3 regions of the Mycolicibacterium doricum genome follow, and region 1 is predicted to be linked to each of the others. Evidence: predicted binding sites of a transcription regulator. Region 1 holds the regulator's gene; each other region holds the start of a gene.
What was found. Region 1 encodes LexA, which represses DNA repair genes until DNA is damaged. Its sites were predicted from a motif close to CGAACANNTGTTCG; they were not measured.

Region 1 (4,399 bases):
GCAGCGCATCGCTCGCGAACTCGGTTACAGCGAGACCCTTTTCGTGGATATCCCGCAGGCCGGTGCCACGACGGCGCACGTCAGGATCTTCACCCCCGCCACCGAACTCCCGTTCGCCGGGCATCCCACCGTCGGTGCGTCGTGGTGGCTTCGCGAGAACAGGCTGCCAGTGCGCACCCTGCAGGTCCCGGCCGGAATCGTCCAGGTCCGCTACGAGGGCCACCTGACTGTGGTCAGGGCGCGCTCCGACTGGGCGCCGGAGTTTGCGATCCACGACCTGCAGTCCCGCGAGGCGTTGGCCGCCGCAGACCCCGGCGACTATCCCGACGACGCCCATCACTACCTGTGGACCTGGACCGACCGCGGCGCCGGACACATTCGAGCGCGTATGTTCGCCCCGGGTCTCGGAGTGCCCGAAGATGAGGCGACCGGAGCTGCGGCGGTGCGCATCACCGATCACCTCAGCCGCGATCTGACGATCGTGCAGGGTAAGGGCTCGGTGATCCACACCGCATGGAGCCCCGACGGCTGGGTCAGCATCGCCGGCCGCGTCATCGCCGACAGCAGGCGTCGCCTGGACTGATTCCCGGTCAGCCCGACCGCGTGACGTCCTGGTGGGCGCGCAAAGCTTCGATCTCGCGTTCGAAATCGGCTGCGGACTCGAAGGATCGGTATACCGAGGCGAACCGCAGATAGGCGACCTCGTCGAGCTCACGCAGCGGACCGAGGATCGCCAGACCCACCTCGTGGCTGGGTACCTCGGGGGAACCGGTCGCCCGGACCGCGTCCTCGACCTGCTGGGCGAGCAGATTGAGCGCGTCGTCGTCGACCTGGCGCCCCTGGCACGCCCGGCGGACACCCTTGATGACCTTCTCTCGGCTGAACGGTTCTGTCACACCGCTGCGCTTGACGACCGCGAGCACCGCGGTCTCCACCGTGGTGAACCGCCGGCCGCACTCCGGACAGGAGCGGCGGCGCCGGATGGCCTGACCTTCGTCGGTCTCCCGAGAGTCGACGACACGCGAATCGGGATGACGACAGAACGGACAGTGCATCACCGCTCCTTCGCCAAACCGCCGGGTACGCCTTTCGAACCTCTCCGAGCGTACCCGGATGGCATCCTCGCCGCCGACGGCTCGGGTCGGTGGCCACCCGACATGCGGCGCCGGGAGCAGCGTGGGGGCCCAGCACCGAAATCCCCCTGTCCACGGCACCCGTCAGCCGACAGGGGAGATCAGCATCTGGCCGGCATCGATCGCCGCCGAGTCGAGCTCGTTGAGTTCACGGATCCGCTCGACGACAGCACCGATCGGGGCGTCCGGGGCGACCCGCTGCGCGACCTGATGCAGGCTCTCCCCGCCCTGCACCTGCACCACCGCCAGTTCCGCGGGCACCGAGTCCTGCTGGCGCGCCACCCCGCCCAGGTTGGCGACCAGCCCGAGCCACACGGTGATCCCGGCGGCCACCAGCGCGAGAAGCACTGTCGTCGCGGGCGTGACGGGGCGGCGGCGATGCGACGCGCGGGAGATGAGCACCCCGGTGCCCCGGTGCCGCAGGGCGGCACCGGCGGGACGACCCGCGCCCGGCCGTCGAGTGCCCGGCCGCCGAGTGCCCGGCCGCCGAACATCCGACGCCCGGCGCACACCGCGTGCGGCCGGATATTGCGGGGTCTGCCTCACTTCGAGGATCGTCATGCGCGCGCCCTTCCTGTGGTAATCGCCTGTGTGTTCGAATATAGTCGATCGTATGTTCGATGGTAGAACGTGTGATCGAACTGTTGCAGACGATAAGTGAAGGGTCCGACAAGTACATCGGTGCCGTTGCCGCTACATCGGTGCCGTTGCCGCCCCGGGGATCCGGCGCGACATGCGTCGAACAAATGTTTGATCATCGGAGGTCGGGAGACTAGATTCAGCCCCATGATCGACGACAGCAGCGAAACCGGCACCGGCGGGCGCCGCGGCACAGACGCCGGCCTGACCGAGCGACAACGCACCATTCTGGAGGTCATTCGCGCCTCGGTGACCAGCCGCGGCTACCCCCCGAGCATCCGAGAGATCGGCGACGCTGTCGGACTGACGTCGACGTCCTCGGTGGCACACCAGCTCCGCACGCTCGAACGCAAGGGCTACCTGCGGCGTGACCCGAACCGGCCCCGGGCCGTCGATGTACGCCTCTCCGACCAGCCGGCCGCGCCGGTGGTTACCACCGATGTCGTCGGCAGCGATGCGCTACCCGAACCGACGTTCGTACCGGTGCTCGGCCGGATCGCGGCCGGCGGGCCGATCCTGGCGGAGGAAGCGGTCGAGGACGTGTTCCCGCTGCCGCGCGAACTCGTCGGTGAGGGCTCGCTGTTCCTGCTCAAGGTGGTGGGCGACTCGATGATCGACGCCGCCATCTGCGACGGAGATTGGGTCGTCGTCCGACAACAGGCGGTCGCCGACAACGGCGACATCGTCGCAGCCATGATCGACGGCGAAGCCACCGTCAAGACCTTCAAACGCAGCCGTGGGCAGGTGTGGCTGATGCCGCACAATCCCGCGTTCGAACCCATCCTGGGCAACGACGCCGCCGTGCTGGGTAAAGTCGTCACCGTCATCCGCAAGATCTGACGGCTGCTCAGGCGCCGCGCACGAACCCGTTGGTACGCGCGAAATCCTCACTTGGGAAGAAGATCTCGGCGACCGCATCGTCATAGCCGCGGCTGCCCGGCGCCCAGTAGAGGCCCGTCTTGGTGTCCGCCTTCACCGGGTAACCCGCCGGCGGCTCATCGGAGCCGTCGACAGCCAGCTGGATCGCCGTCCGGCCGGGGCCCGGCTCGTCGATGTCGATGGCCGCGTGTCTACCGCTGGGCGCGTCGTCGACGAAGGGCGCCGCCATGAACCCGCCGGGCACCACCGGCTCCTCGTCCGTCGTGTCTGCTCTGAGCGCGTCAGCGGGCGCGGGTAGAGACGGCTCCTCCAGTGCGGACTGCGCGCGTGTCTCGTCGCTCACCGCAGCCTCGATACGCGTCGGCGCGGTGTCGATCGAGTCCAGATCGTCCCGCCCACCGAACAGGTCATCGGGGCCAGACGCCGAAGCCCGCGCCGCCGCCACCCTCTCGACCGCCTCTTCGGCCGATTCGTCACGCAGGTCCCAAGGGTTCGCCGACGTGTCGCGTCCTCCGTACCCGCCGGGATACCGGCCGTGGCGTTCGTCGCCGTCATCGGCATCAGACACCCCGTGGCCGGACGGCCGGTACCGGGCGGCGTCGTCGACGATGTCGTCGTCATCGCGGAAGTGGCCGGCCCGGTCGCCGCGACGGCGGTTCCACAGCAGCGCGCCGGCGACGAGTCCGACCACGAGCAGCACCGGGATCAGCGCCAGCAGCCACCACCAGTTCCACCGCCAGCTCAACCACTCGCCGTCTCCACCGGCCGCCGACGACTGCGGCTCCGCAGGAGCCTTCGGCACCTCCTCGCCCGGCACCTGGAGACCGGCCAGCCGCGCGGCGAGGTTCGCCGGCTCGGTGCTGAACCTGCCGGTCGATCGGTCGTAGGACAGCACCCCTTCGCTGAACCGCTGGGTGACGACGTCACCGCTCTCCGTCTGATCGGCCATGGGGGCGCCCAGCGGTCCCTGTGCGCCGTCGAGTTCCGACCACCCCGCGTTCATCGCCCCACGTACGATGACGGCGCCGTAATCCGGGGTCCAGAAGATGACCGGGTTGTCCTCTGCCGCGAACGTACTGATGCGGCTGTCGGAGCCCAGACCACCGTCGGCTTCGCTGCTCGTCGGGAAGCCGAGGTCGCCCTCCGGCCCACCCACGCTCTCGTACTTCTCGAGCACCTGACCGGTGACCACGTTCGCCCCGGTCTGCGGCGTGTAGAAGATCTTGCCGCCGACGAAGTTCTGGCCGACTCCCCCAGCCCCGATCTCGTACTGCGGCCCGTCCTTGGCGCCCAGCGGCCCCAGGGCGCCGCCCGCGGCGCGCCGGGCGGCCGCGATGGCCGATGTGGCGTCCTCGGGAATCGGCAGGTCCTTCAGTTGATCGGCGAGTTCGGGTGGAACCGTCGTGAAAGTCTTGTCCGTGCGGTTCCAGGACAGCTGTCCGCCGGTGAACTGCTGGGACACCACGTCGCCGCGGTACACCTCGTCCTCCGCGGGCACGCCGAGCCCGCCCGCCGACCCGCCCAGCCGGTCCCATGCGGCGTTGATCGCACCGCGCACGACGCGGGCACCGGTCCCCGGTGTCCAGAAGATCACCGGCTTGTCCGCGGCCGAGAAGGTGACGTTCCGGCTGTCCGGGCCGACCCGGCCCGGACCCTCGTCGATCGTGGGAAAGCCGAGGTCACCGTCCGCCGGTCCGCCGAGCGACTCGTACCTCTCGAGGACGGCGCCCTGCATCCAGTGCGCGCCG
Region 2 (4,399 bases), 750 kb from region 1:
CTCGGTGGCGGTGCTCACCGTGGTGGCGTGCACGAACAGTTCCCTGGCCACCGCCCCGAGCAGGCAGGTGCCCGTCTCGGTGGACTCCAGCTGCTTGAGGATCTGGAAATCGATCAGCCGCAGCGCGAAGCCGTACTTGAGTTCCTGGTCGACGACTGCTGTCATCGACCGGCAGAGCAACAGCACCGAGCGCATCGCCTGCCAGCCCGCGGGTTCGGCCATGCCTATTCGTTATCCAGAATTCCGCCGTTCAACCGGAAAGACAGTGTCCGATTCACACCGAGAAGTGTCCGATTCACACCCAGAAGTGTCCGATTCACACCGAGAAGGGAGTGTCCATGCCGACCTGGCATTCACCACCGAGAGCAGCCACCACATCGACCGGACGGGTCCGGCGCCCGACTCGTCATCGAGGGCGGCACCGCGCAGTATCGACCTTGATTTCGTCAAGCGCCGGTGAAAACCGCCTCCGATTGACAGGATTGAAATCCGCGGCGTTCCCCGGACGTGCGAGATGGGCGGTGGTTCGGTCATGAGGTTGGTCGTCGGTTATCTCGCCACCCCCGGCGGCGCAGACGCACTCGCACTGGGAATCCGCCTGGCCCGGACGCTCGGCGCGGAACTCGACGTCTGCATCATGCTGTCCGACCGGGCGTTGCCGGCCATGGTTCCCACCGGTGAGAACGACGATCTGCTGGGCAGTCAGGCCGAGAAGTGGCTGGCCGACGCCATGGCCTCGGTGCCCACCGACGTGTCGGTGCACAGCCACATCGTGTACACCGACTCCACCGCCGACGGACTCATCACCGAAGCGGCCCGGCTCGCCGCCGACGCGATCGTGGTGGGCGGATCGGGCGGTGGCCTGGCCGGGAGCTACTCGCTCGGGTCGGTGGTCAACCAGCTACTGCACTCGGCGCCAATGCCGGTGGCGGTGGCACCGCGCGGCATGCGCGACTCACCGGTCCAGCGTGTCCGGGAAGTGTCGTGCGCGATCGGCCGCCGTGAAGGCACGGATCTGCTGCTCGAGCACGCGGTGCGGTTCAGCTCGGCGGCGGGCACACCGCTGCGGCTGATCTCCCTCGTGGCGCTCGATCCGACGTTCGACGTGCTGCGCGGCGACGTCGACGCGGTGCGGCACCAGGCGCGCGACCACGCCGCCCAGACCCTGGAAGCGGCGCGACGCGCTTTGCCGGCGAACATCCCGGTGACCTCCACAATCGTCGACGGACGCGGCGTCGAGGACGCGGTCGGTAAGCTGGACTGGCACGACGGCGACCTCATCATGGTGGGCTCCAGCCGGTTGAGTGCGCCGCGGCGGCTGTTCCTCGGCTCGACGGCTGCGAAGATGCTGCGCGTCCTGCACGTGCCGATGGTGGTCATCCCGCGTGAGCAATTCACCCCCGAAGACCTGCCCTAGCCGCGCAGGCCGTGATCGCCGTGTTCGTGCAGCAGCCCGCCGGGCTGGCGTGTCGCACGGCGCTGTAGAACTGCTCGTCGAAGCAGGGCTGGTCCTCGCCTTCGTCTTTCCGAGCACTACACCAATCGAATGTACGTTCGATACACTGGAGTGGTGAGCTGGTTCAACGGGCCCCCGAGCTGGTCGGAGATGGAGCGGGTGCTGAACGGCAAGCCCCGCCGCGCCGGCGAGTCCCTGGGCGAACCTCCCGGCGACGGCGGGGACAGCCCGGCGTGGTCGCGCAAACGCGGCGCCTACCAGGCGCCGAAGGTGCCTCGGTCGGGCGGCGTGGTGCCGTACGCCGAACTCCACGCCCACTCGGCGTACAGCTTCCTCGACGGCGCCGGTACTCCGGAGGAGCTTGTCGAGGAGGCCGCCCACCTGGACCTGCAGGCCATCGCGTTGACCGACCACGACGGGCTCTACGGAGTCGTCCGGTTCGCCGAGGCGGCCAAGGAACTCGGCATGCGCACGGTGTTCGGCGCTGAGCTGTCGCTGGGCAACACCGCCCGCACCGAGGTGCCCGATCCACCCGGACCTCACCTGCTGGTGCTGGCCCGCGGTCCGGAGGGATACCGCCGGCTGTCGCGCGAGATCGCCAAGGCACACCTCGCCGGGGGCGAGAAGGGCAAGCCCCGCTACGACTACGACGGGCTCACCGAGGCCGCGGGCGGTCACTGGCACATCCTCACCGGCTGCCGCAAAGGCCATGTTCGGCAAGCGCTCTCAGAGGGCGGGCCGGAGGCGGCCGAGAAAGCCCTCGCCGATCTGGTGGACCGGTTCGGTAGCGACCGGGTCAGCGTCGAGCTGACCCACCACGGCAATCCCCTTGACGACGAACGCAACGCGGCGCTCACCGAACTGGCACCGCGCTTCGGCCTGAACGTGATCGCCACCACAGCAGCGCATTTCGCCGAACCGTCACGTGGACGGCTGGCGATGGCGATGGGGGCGATCCGGGCCCGCCGCTCGATCGACGAGGCGGCCGGCTACCTCGCTCCACTCGGTGGTTCCCATCTGCGCTCGGGAGAGGAGATGGCCAGGCTGTTCGCACACTGCCCGCAGGCCGTCACCGCCGCCGCCGACCTGGGGGAGCAATGCGCGTTCGGGCTGGCTCTGATCGCCCCGAAACTGCCGCCGTTCGACGTGCCGCCCGGCCACACCGAGGACAGCTGGCTGCGGCACCTGGTGATGCTCGGTGCCCGCAATCGCTACGGCCCTCCGGAGCGGGCGCCGCAGGCCTACGCCCAGATCGAGCACGAACTCCGGATCATCGAGAAGCTCACCTTCCCCGGGTATTTCCTCGTCGTCCACGACATCACCCGGTTCTGCAAGGAGAACGGCATCCTCGTCCAGGGCCGCGGCTCGGCGGCCAACTCCGCGGTGTGCTATGCGCTGGGGGTGACCAACGTCGACCCGGTCGCCAACGAGCTGCTGTTCGAACGGTTCCTGTCCCCGGCCCGCGACGGTCCGCCCGACATCGACATCGACATCGAATCCGATCTACGCGAGAAGGCGATCCAGTACGTCTACGACCGGTACGGCCGTGACTACGCCGCCCAGGTCGCCAACGTCATCACCTACCGCGGTCGCAGCGCCATCCGCGACATGGCCCGTGCCCTCGGCTTCTCCCAAGGGCAGCAGGATGCCTGGAGCAAGCAGCTCAGTAAGTGGAACGGGCTGGCCGACTCACCGGACATCGAGGGCATCCCCGAACCGGTGGTGGATCTGGCGTTGCAGATCTCGAATCTACCGCGACATATGGGTATCCACTCGGGTGGCATGGTGGTCTGCGACCGGCCGATCGCCGACGTGTGCCCCGTCGAATGGGCCCGCATGGCCAACCGCAGCGTGCTGCAGTGGGACAAGGACGACTGCGCGGCCATCGGTCTGGTGAAGTTCGACATGCTCGGGCTCGGCATGCTCTCTGCGCTGCACTACTGCATCGACCTGGTGCGCGAACACCAGGGCCTCGACGTCGACCTGGCCAAACTCGACCTGTCCGAAGGGGCGGTCTACGAGATGCTGCAGCGCGCCGATTCGGTCGGCGTGTTCCAGGTGGAGTCCCGGGCGCAGATGGCCACGCTGCCGCGCCTGAAGCCACGGGTGTTCTACGACCTGGTGGTCGAGGTCGCGCTGATCCGGCCGGGGCCGATCCAGGGTGGTTCGGTCCACCCGTACATCAAGCGGCGCAACGGGGAAGAGGTTGTCACCTACGACCACCCGTCCATGGAGAATGCGCTACGCAAGACGCTGGGTGTGCCGCTGTTTCAGGAACAGTTGATGCAACTCGCCGTCGACTGCGCCGGGTTCACCGCCGCCGAGGCCGACCAACTGCGCCGCGCCATGGGGTCGAAGCGTTCGACGGAGAAAATGCGACGGCTCCGGGGCCGGTTCTACGACGGTATGCGCCAACGGCACGGCATCACCGGCGAGGTGGCCGACCGGATCTACGACAAGCTGGAAGCCTTCGCGAATTTCGGCTTCCCGGAAAGTCATTCGCTGTCCTTCGCGTCGTTGGTGTTCTACTCTTCGTGGTTCAAGCTGCACCACCCTGCGGCATTCTGTGCCGCGCTGCTGCGCGCGCAGCCGATGGGGTTCTACTCCCCGCAGTCACTGGTGGCCGACGCGCGCAGACACGGCGTCACCGTGCGCGGCCCGGATGTCAATGCCAGCCTCGCGCACGCCACGCTGGAGAATGCGGGGACCGACGTGCGGCTCGGGCTCGGCGCCGTCCGCCACACCGGTGACGAGCTCGCCGAGCGCATCGTCGAGGAACGCAAAGCCAACGGCCCCTTCGCAAGCCTGCTGGACCTCACCGGCCGGGTGCAGTTGTCGGTACCGCAGACCGAGGCGCTGGCCACCGCGGGGGCGCTGGGTTGTTTCGGCGTCACCCGCCGCGAGGGGCTGTGGGCGGCCGGAGCGGCGGCCGCCGAACGGCCG
Region 3 (4,399 bases), 610 kb from region 1:
TCCGTGCAGCACGCTCAGGCCGGCAGCGCCGATCGCGGCATCGACCTGACCGTTGCGCCAGGCCCTACCCATCGTGTCGGTGATCACGATGCCGACCGTGACGCCGAGTCGTTCGGCGAGGCCGGTCCGTAGGCGCGCGGCGCTCCCGTCGGGATCGACCGGCAGCAGGGCGAGTTCGGTGGTGTCGACGTTGGAACCGTCGACCCCGGCGGCCGCCTGGATGATGCCGATGGCGTTCTCCGTGATCAAGGTGCGTCCCTTCCGGGCGAGGACCCGCACGGCTTCGGCGTCGATCAGTCTGCGGCGCAACGCGTCTCGCTCTTCAGGTGCCTCCGGTGCGGCGACGATGCGGCCCTCGCACTTGGACACCACCTTGCTGGTGACCACCACGACATCGCCGTCGCGCAGCCACGGTGCGGCGGCCGCCAGTGCGGCGGCCAGGTCGTCGCCGGGCCGGAACTCCGGCAACCCGGGCACCGGCAGGAGTTCGACCACCGTGGCTGAGCCGTGTTCGGTGCCCGCGGAGGAACCGCCGTTTTCGGTCACAGCGGCACCCCGGCCAATCGGATGCCGGCGCGGACCATCTCGGCGGTGGTGGCTGGGTCCATCATCAACAGCGGCACCTCGGCGACCTCCACGCCGTCGATCTGCGCGCTGTCACCCTCGTGCACGAGCCATGCATCGAGGATCCCGGTGCCGGACCGGGCGCCGTAGTGGCGGCCTACCGCTTCGGAGGTGGATGCGACGCCGATCACGGACAGGCACTCATCGGCCATGCCACGCAACGGTTTTCCGGCGACGATCGGCGAGTAGCCGATGATCTTGGCCGGTGTCGACCGGAGGGCGCCGCGGATGCCGGGGGTGGAGAGGATGGAGCCGATGCTGACCACCGGGTTGGACGGGGCCACCAGCACGACGTCCGCGTCGGCGATGGCCGCGGTGACGCCGGGGGCGGTGGTGGCCTTGTCGGCGCCGACGACGGCGAAGCTGTGGGTGGGGACCTTCGCGCGGTATCGGACCCACCACTCCTGGAAGTGGATGGCACGGCGCTCACCGGTGTCCGGGTCGGTGATCACCACATGCGTTTCGCTGCGGTCGTCGCTGGCGGGCAGCAGGCGGGCACCGGGTTTCCATCGGTCGCACAACGCCTCGGTGACCTGTGACAGCGGATATCCTGCGCGCAGCATCTGGCTGCGCACCAAATGGGTGGCCAGGTCGCGGTCGCCGAGTCCGAACCAGTCCGGCTGGACGCCGTAGGCGGCGAGTTCCTCCTTGGCATGCCAGGTTTCGTCGCGGTGCCCCCATCCGCGGTCGGGGTCGATACCGCCGCCCAGGGTGTACATGCACGTGTCGAGGTCCGGGCAGATCCGCACCCCGAACATCCAGGTGTCGTCACCGACGTTGACCACTGCGGTCAACTCGTGGCCATCGGAGTCCGGTTCGCCGTCCCGGGCGAACTGGCCCAGACCGAGCAGGTGCTGCACGCCGAGCAGAAAGCGTGCCCCCCCGACGCCGCCGACCAGAACCGTCACCTTCACACCGAACGAGACTAGGCGCTCGCCTTCGACGAGGTCGCACCGCTCCTCGCGGCCGGGCGGATGCCGGGGTCACGTGCCGGACACGCCGAGATTTCCGACGCGCCGCGGAACCGTCACGAGGTGGTATGAATTCCTGTTCCAGCGCTTGACCGCAGCGTTTCACCGGTGTGTAATCACACCAGTGTCATTTCCCGGGTTTGCCAGCCGATTTCGGTGTCGCAGACCGAGATTCGATCACATGTTCGAATTGAGTCGGCCCTCCAGCACCTCGTGGGGCCACGTGGATCTACGACACTGAGTGAGGAGGGGCGGGAAATGTCTTTTGAGCAAGGCGAATTCGATCGCGTGGTGCGGTTCGACAGCCGGCTACTCGGCTCCGTCGGCAGGGCGTCACAGAACGGCACGGGAGCCGCACCGATGGGGGCCATCGGTCGGCCTCAGCTGAGTCTGGTTCCGGAACACGTCGACACCGAGCCGGAGGACGCCGACGATCTATGGCAGGAGCGCGCGCTGTGCGCTCAGACCGATCCCGAGGCGTTCTTCCCCGAGAAGGGTGGGTCGACTCGCGAGGCCAAGCGGATCTGCCACGGCTGCGAGGTCCGGGACGAGTGCCTGGACTACGCGCTGGCCCACGACGAGCGCTTCGGAATCTGGGGCGGGCTCTCCGAGCGCGAGCGCCGTCGCCTCAAACGCGGCATCATCTGACCCCAACCTGGCTCCTCTGTTGGGTGCCCCGCCTTACTCGTCGTCGATCGTCGGGTCGATGACGGAGGGTTCGACCCCCAGATATGTGGCCACCTGAGCCACGAGCACCTCATGCAACAGCTCGGCGAGTTCGTCGGAGTCCTTGGCCCGACGCTCGATCGGCTTCCTGAACAAGACGATCCGCGCCCGCGTGGAGTTGCCGCGGACATCGACGCCGGCCGGTATCAACCGGGCCAGTGCTACCGGCCCATCGCCCACCACTTCGGGCGGCCACTGCACATTCTCGGGATCCTTCGGCGCCATGCGCGGGATCTCGTCGACCGCGACGTCCAATCCGGACACCCGGTCCTGCCACCGCCGCTCGATCGGCTCGTATGCCTCCAGCACCGCCATGTCGAACCGCTCGGCTCGGCTGCGCCACCCAGGCACCGTCGGCGGCAGCAGCGGGCCGCGCATCTCTCGACCGCGGCGGGAGATCCAGCGGTTGCCCTCGGCCACGGTCACCGATCGTAACGGTTGGCTATCGGCGCGTCTGCCGCTGCGCGTGTCCGGCACCGCGCGGCATTCGTCCCGCGATAGCCTTCCGTTCGTGAATGTTCCCCGTCGCTGCTGCAGGCCCGGGTGCCCCCACTATGCGGTGGCGACGCTGACGTTCGTCTACTCCGACTCCACCGCTGTCGTCGGTCCACTGGCCACCGTGTCCGAACCGCACTCGTGGGACCTGTGCGTGGGCCACGCCAGCCGGATCACCGCGCCGCGCGGGTGGGAACTCGTCCGGCACGCCGGGCCACTGCCATCGCACTCCGACGACGACGAACTCGTCGCCCTGGCCGACGCGGTCCGAGAAGGACGCGATTCGGCGGCACCCGCCAGCGGGGGAGTCGTCCCCGGGTTCTCCGATCCTACGAGCGGCGCCCAGAGTCGAGCGTTGCTGGCACCACCGGTGTTGCGGCCCGAACCGACCGGCCGCCGGCGCGGTCACCTGCGCGTGCTTCCCGACCCCGCCGAATAGGCCCAAATAGGGCGTCATAGCTTCGCGAACGAATCCTCCGGTGCGGATAGGCTGACGGAAACGTCCCCGATTCCAAGGAGTTGTATGTCTCGGCCGGCTGCGGCGGTGCATCGCGTCATCAAGGCGTATGACGTTCGTGGCCTGGTTGGCGAGGAACTCGACGAGGCGTTGGTGGCCGACGTCGGTGGAGCCTTCGCACGGCTGGTCGCACACTGCGCGAACCAGATCGTCATCGGTCACGACATGCGGTCTAGTTCGCCGGCGTTGTCCGAGGCCTTCGCTCACGGTGTGCTGGCCCAGGGTCTCGACGTCGTCCGCATCGGGCTGGCGTCGACCGATCAGCTCTACTTCGCCTCCGGGTTGCTGGACTGTCCCGGTGCGATGTTCACCGCGAGCCACAATCCCGCCGCTTACAACGGCATCAAACTGTGCCACGCCGGCGCCAAACCGGTCGGGCGGGACACCGGGCTGGGGCAGATCGCCGAGCAGGTCATAGACGGCGTGCCCGCCCACCACGGTCCCCGCGGCAGCGCATCGGAGCGCGATGTGCTGACCGACTATGGCGCATTTCTGCGATCTCTAGTGGAGATACCCAGGCGGCGATCCCTTCGCGTGGCTGTCGACGCCGGCAACGGGATGGCCGGTCACACGACGCCCGCGGTCCTCGGCCCCATCGAGTCGATCACGCTGCTGCCGCTGTTCTTCGAACTCGACGGCACCTTCCCCAACCACGAGGCCAACCCACTGGACTCCGCCAACCTGGTCGGTCTGCAGTCCTTCGTCCTGCAAACCGGCGCCGACATCGGACTGGCCTTCGACGGTGACGCCGACCGCTGTTTCGTCGTCGACGAGAAGGGGCAGGCCGTCTCGCCGTCGGCGGTGACCGCGTTGGTGGCCGGGCGCGAACTGGGCCGGGAGATCGGCGCGACGGTCATCCACAACCTGATCACCTCACGCGCGGTGCCCGAACTCGTGGCCGAGCGCGGCGGCACGGCGGTCCGTTCGCGCGTCGGGCATTCCTACATCAAGGGGCTGATGGCCGAGACGGGCGCGATCTTCGGCGGGGAACACTCGGCGCACTACTACTTTCGTGACTTCTGGGGTGCGGACTCGGGAATGCTCGCCGCCCTGCACGTGCTGGCCG

Region 2: the regulator LexA is predicted to act here: its motif matches at 1,544-1,557, upstream of G6N07_RS03835 (error-prone DNA polymerase).
Region 3: the regulator LexA is predicted to act here: its motif matches at 1,770-1,783, upstream of cofD (2-phospho-L-lactate transferase).

The regions. Positions count from the first base shown of each region.
Region 1 is NZ_AP022605.1:1,511,613-1,516,011, reverse strand. Features, by position in the region: gene G6N07_RS07555 (PhzF family protein) at 1-583, shown strand, start outside; gene nrdR (transcriptional regulator NrdR) at 591-1,055, opposite strand; gene G6N07_RS07545 (LysM peptidoglycan-binding domain-containing protein) at 1,218-1,694, opposite strand; gene lexA (transcriptional repressor LexA) at 1,920-2,612, shown strand; gene G6N07_RS07535 (LGFP repeat-containing protein) at 2,620-4,399, opposite strand, start outside.
Region 2 is NZ_AP022605.1:758,675-763,073, forward strand. Features, by position in the region: gene G6N07_RS03825 (MarR family winged helix-turn-helix transcriptional regulator) at 1-222, opposite strand, end outside; gene G6N07_RS03830 (universal stress protein) at 533-1,417, shown strand; gene G6N07_RS03835 (error-prone DNA polymerase) at 1,571-4,399, shown strand, end outside.
Region 3 is NZ_AP022605.1:896,752-901,150, forward strand. Features, by position in the region: gene G6N07_RS04515 (coenzyme F420-0:L-glutamate ligase) at 1-546, opposite strand, end outside; gene cofD (2-phospho-L-lactate transferase) at 543-1,538, opposite strand; gene G6N07_RS04525 (WhiB family transcriptional regulator) at 1,956-2,243, shown strand; gene G6N07_RS04530 (metallopeptidase family protein) at 2,277-2,699, opposite strand; gene G6N07_RS04535 (DUF3499 domain-containing protein) at 2,833-3,255, shown strand; gene G6N07_RS04540 (phosphomannomutase/phosphoglucomutase) at 3,340-4,399, shown strand, end outside.